2 regions of the Streptomyces sp. NPDC006261 genome follow, and region 2 is predicted to be linked to the other one. Evidence: riboswitches for the same ligand, from Rfam matches in the RefSeq annotation. Region 2 holds a riboswitch; the other holds the start of a gene.
The links. Region 2 has a riboswitch for S-adenosylmethionine ahead of thrC (threonine synthase). Riboswitches for the same ligand answer to the same signal wherever they lie in the genome.

Region 1 (2,193 bases), on a different contig from region 2:
AACCCGGCCCAGGTGCGCTCCCAGGCCATCGGGGTGGCCGACGCCCGGATGGCGCCCATCGTCGCGGGCGTGCTCGCGGACCGGGGCAACTCGGCCCTCGTCTTCCGCGGCGACGACGGCCTCGACGAGCTGACCACCACCGCCACCTCGCGGGTCTGGGTGGTCCGCGACGGCACGGTCCGCGAGGAGCCCTTCGACCCGCGTGACGTCGGCCTCCCCCTCGTCCCCGTCGAGGCGCTGCGCGGCGCCGACGCGTCGTACAACGCCGATGTGGCCCGCCGACTGCTGGACGGCGAGGGCGGCGCGGTACGCGAGGCGGTGCTGCTCAACTCGGCGGCGGCGCTGGTCGCCCTCGACCCGGGGCCCGGCACGCTGACCGAGCAGATCGCGGCGAAGATCCCCGTCGCGACCGAGGCCGTCGACTCCGGCGCGGCCAAGCGGGCCCTGGAGCGCTGGGTGGCGGCCAGCAACGCCTGACCGGCAGGACACCCCCCTGGGCGCAGTCCGGATGCCGGACTGCGCCCTTGCGCGTTCGCGTGCATATGGCAAGATGCTGCGCAGGTCATGAGTGACAGCGACTACGGCCCCGGCCCGCTGTCCGGCAACCCTCCGTCCGTGGCGGGGTGCCCCGGGTGAAGACCAGGCCGTAGGCAGCGAGGTCTGCGGCAAGCGCGGGCCCCTCGGCGTCCAGTGGACGCCAGCCCCCGGGGTCCTGGTCCCTAGGGAGCCTCTTGTGAGCAAGCGAATGCGCTAGGGCTGAACGCCCTCTTCAAGCGCACCTCTTTCCTTCCCCCTCCCGCGCTGCCGCGTACCCGCCGGCGCCGGATTTCGCCTGCCTTTACGGGAGTTCGCCATGTCTGTCTCCACTGCTGCCATCGAACCGTCGGTTTGTGCCCCGCTGCCCGTTCTGGGGCAGGATGTCACTGTTCCGCTCGTCACCGGCGGTGAAGTCACCTACGCCGCACTCGACTACGCCGCCAGCGCCCCGGCCCTCCGGCGGGTCTGGGACGACGTCGCCGCGTACGCCCCGTACTACGGCAGCGTCCACCGCGGGGCCGGATACCTCTCGCAGCTCTCCACCGACCTCTTCGAGAACAGCCGCCGCACGGTCGCGGAGTTCCTCGGCTGCCGCGCCGACGACCAGGTCGTCTTCACCCGCTCCACCACCGACTCCCTCAACCTGCTGGCCGCCGCGCTCCCCGCCGACTGCCAGGTCTTCGTGTACGAGACCGAGCACCACGCCTCCCTGCTGCCCTGGCGCGACGCCCAGGTCACCTACCTCGACGCGCCCCGCACCCCCGGCCAGGCGGTGGAGGCCCTGGATCGGGCGCTGGCCGACCGCGACCCCTACGGCCCCGCCCTGGTCTGCGTCACCGGCGCCTCCAACGTGACCGGCGAGCTGTGGCCGGTCAGGGAGCTGGCCGCCGCCGCCCACGCGCACGGCGCCCGGATCGTCCTGGACGCCGCGCAGCTCGCCCCGCACCACCCCGTCGACATCGCCGAACTGGACGTCGACTGGGTCGCGTTCTCCGGCCACAAGCTGTACGCGCCCTTCGGCTCGGGAGTCCTCGCCGGCCGCGCCGACTGGCTCCAGGCAGCCGAGCCGTACCTCGCCGGCGGCGGCGCCTCCCGCAAGGTCGCCCGGCGCGCCGACGGCGGCGTGGAGGTCGACTGGCACACCACCGCCGCCCGTCACGAGGCCGGTTCGCCCAACGTGATCGGCGTCTACTCCATCGCCTCCGCCTGCAAGACCCTCAACGAGGCGGGCTTCGACGCCCTGGTCGCCCGCGAACAGGAGCTGGTGAGCCGGGTCCGCGCGGGGCTCGCCGAGGTCCCCGAGGTCCAGGTGCTCTCGCTCTTCGGCGACGACGCCCCCCGGGTCGGCGTCATCTCCTTCGTGGTGCGCGGCTGGAACAGCTCGCACTTCGCCGCCGCCCTCTCCGCCGAGTACGGCATCGGCGTCCGCGACGGCCTCTTCTGCGCCCACCCGCTGGTGCGCACCCTCCTCGGCAGCGACCCGCAGGGCCCGGGCGAGTGCGGCGCCCCCGAGGCCGAGCCGGGCGAGCTCTCGCTCAACGCGATCCGGGTCAGCTTCGGCGCCGGTACGCCGGACGAGCACATCGAGCGGTTCCTGCGCGCGGTCACCGAGCTGGTCCGCGAGGGCGCCCAGTGGAAGTACCGCACCGAGGACGG
Region 2 (2,193 bases):
GATCTCCCGCACCGGCGGCCGCTCCTCCGTGTCCACCGCATGGGTGCGTGGCACGAACCCCTCCTCGCCCCGCTCGAACTGCGTCAGCGCCGGCCGCACCAGATGGCCCCGGGAGAGCCGCAGCTGAGCCGTGCGGTAGATCGCCGCCGCCATCCGGCCGAGCGCCTGCCCGTCCTGATGGCGGTGGCGCCGCACCCCGACGTCGACCTGGCCCAGCGCGTCCAGCCCCACCGTGTGCAGCGCGTCCACGAGGAGCCCCAGCTCCACTCCGTAACCGACCGGGAACGGCAGCCGCTCCAGCAAGGAGCGCCGCACCGCGTACTCGCCGCCCAGCGGCTGCACGAAGCCGGCCAGCTGCGGCCAGTGCAGATTGAGCAGGGGGCGTGCCACCAGTTCGGTGACGCGGCCGCCCTGACCTGCGCTGTCGCCGAGCGGACGGTCGTACATCGCCTTGACGAACTGCACGGTGGGGTCGGTGAGCAGTGGCCCGACCGTCCCCGAGACGAAGTCCGCGGAGAAGTCCCTGAGATCGGCGTCGACGAAGCAGACGATCTCGCCGCTGGTCACCAGGAGCGACCGCCAGAGGACCTCGCCCTTGCCGGGCAGGGCCGGGATCCGGGGCAGGATCGCGTCCCGGTGGACCACCCGGGCGCCCGCCGCGCGGGCGACGGCGGCGGTGGCGTCGGTGGAACCGGAGTCGATCACGACCAGTTCGTCGACCAGCGGGACCTTCTCCATCAGCTCGCGCCGGATCGTCGCCACGATCGCGCCGACCGTGGCCTGCTCGTTCAGCGCGGGCAGCACCACACTCACCGACGTACGGTGAGGGTCGGCGTTCCGGGCCTCGGTGAGCCGGTCCAGCGGGCGGTCGGCGGACGACCAGGAACGCCTGGTCAGCCAGCGTTCCACCTCTTCGAGCACGGTCTGAACTCCCTGCGTGTGATCCATCTCGCCGATCGGACGGCTATCTCAACAGTCCGGTCCTTCGGTTACAGTCTTGAACAACGCGGATGACCGTCGCATGTCGGGGTCCGTCGTCACACAAACGCCTGGATCGAAGATCCAGTGCCACAGAGCTCATCCAGAGGGACTGAGGGAACGGCCCGTTGAAGTCCCGGCAACCCTCCTACCGACCGCGAGGTCACGGTGGGGAAGGTGCCAATTCCGTCTTGTGGCGAAATGCGCTGCAAGGAAGATGAGGAGAAAGGGCCTCCGCCATCATGGCTGTTCAGACCATCGCAGGTAATGCCACCACCGCTCCCGTGGACCTCGGTCCCGCCGCGGCGCTTTCCTGCCGCGAGTGCGGCGAGCGTTTCGAGCTCGGCCCCCTTTTCGCCTGTGCGTCCTGTTTCGGACCCCTGGAAGTGGCGTACGACCTGCCCACCGGTTCCGCCGAGGAGCTGCGCAAGCGCATCGAGGCCGGCCCGAACAACATCTGGCGCTACGCCCCGCTGCTGCCGGTTCCCGCCGATGTCGCGGAGAAGCCCAACATCAACCCCGGCTTCACCAAGCTGGTCAAGGCCGACAACCTCGCCCGTGAGCTGGGCGTCACCGGTGGTCTGTACGTCAAGGACGACTCCGGCAACCCGACGCACTCCTTCAAGGACCGCGTCGTCGCGATCGCCGTCGAGGCCGCCCGCGCCTTCGGTTTCACCACCCTCTCCTGCTCCTCCACGGGCAACCTGGCCGGTGCCGTCGGCGCCGCCGCCGCCCGCGCCGGACTGCGCTCCTGCGTCTTCATCCCGCACGACCTGGAGCAGGGCAAGGTCGTCATGGCCGCGGTGTACGGCGGCGAGCTGGTCGGCATCGAGGGCAACTACGACGACGTCAACCGCTTCTGCTCCGAGCTCATCGGCGACCCGCTCGGCGAGGGCTGGGGCTTCGTCAACGTCAACCTGCGCCCGTACTACGGCGAGGGCTCCAAGACCCTGGCGTACGAGATCTGCGAGCAGCTCGGCTGGCGGCTGCCCGACCAGATCGTCATCCCGATCGCGTCCGGCTCCCAGCTGACGAAGATCGACAAGGGGTTCCAGGAGCTGATCAGGCTCGGCCTCGTCGAGGACAAGCCGTACAAGATCTTCGGCGCCCAGGCCGAGGGCTGCTCCCCGGTCTCCGCCGCCTTCAAGGCCGGTCACGACGTCGTACGGCCCCAGAAGCCGAACACCATCGCCAAGTCCCTGGCCATCGGCAACC

Region 1: linked by a shared signal. The riboswitch ahead of ABZ154_RS24830 (aminotransferase class V-fold PLP-dependent enzyme) and the one ahead of thrC (threonine synthase) in region 2 are both predicted to bind S-adenosylmethionine.

Annotation. Positions count from the first base shown of each region.
Region 1 is NZ_JBEXSI010000041.1:53,784-55,976, reverse strand. Features, by position in the region: gene trpD (anthranilate phosphoribosyltransferase) at 1-477, shown strand, start outside; SAM riboswitch class IV at 561-678, shown strand; gene ABZ154_RS24830 (aminotransferase class V-fold PLP-dependent enzyme) at 854-2,193, shown strand, end outside.
Region 2 is NZ_JBEXSI010000013.1:41,867-44,059, reverse strand. Features, by position in the region: gene ABZ154_RS10750 (glucosyl-3-phosphoglycerate synthase) at 1-921, opposite strand, end outside; SAM riboswitch class I at 1,075-1,202, shown strand; gene thrC (threonine synthase) at 1,221-2,193, shown strand, end outside.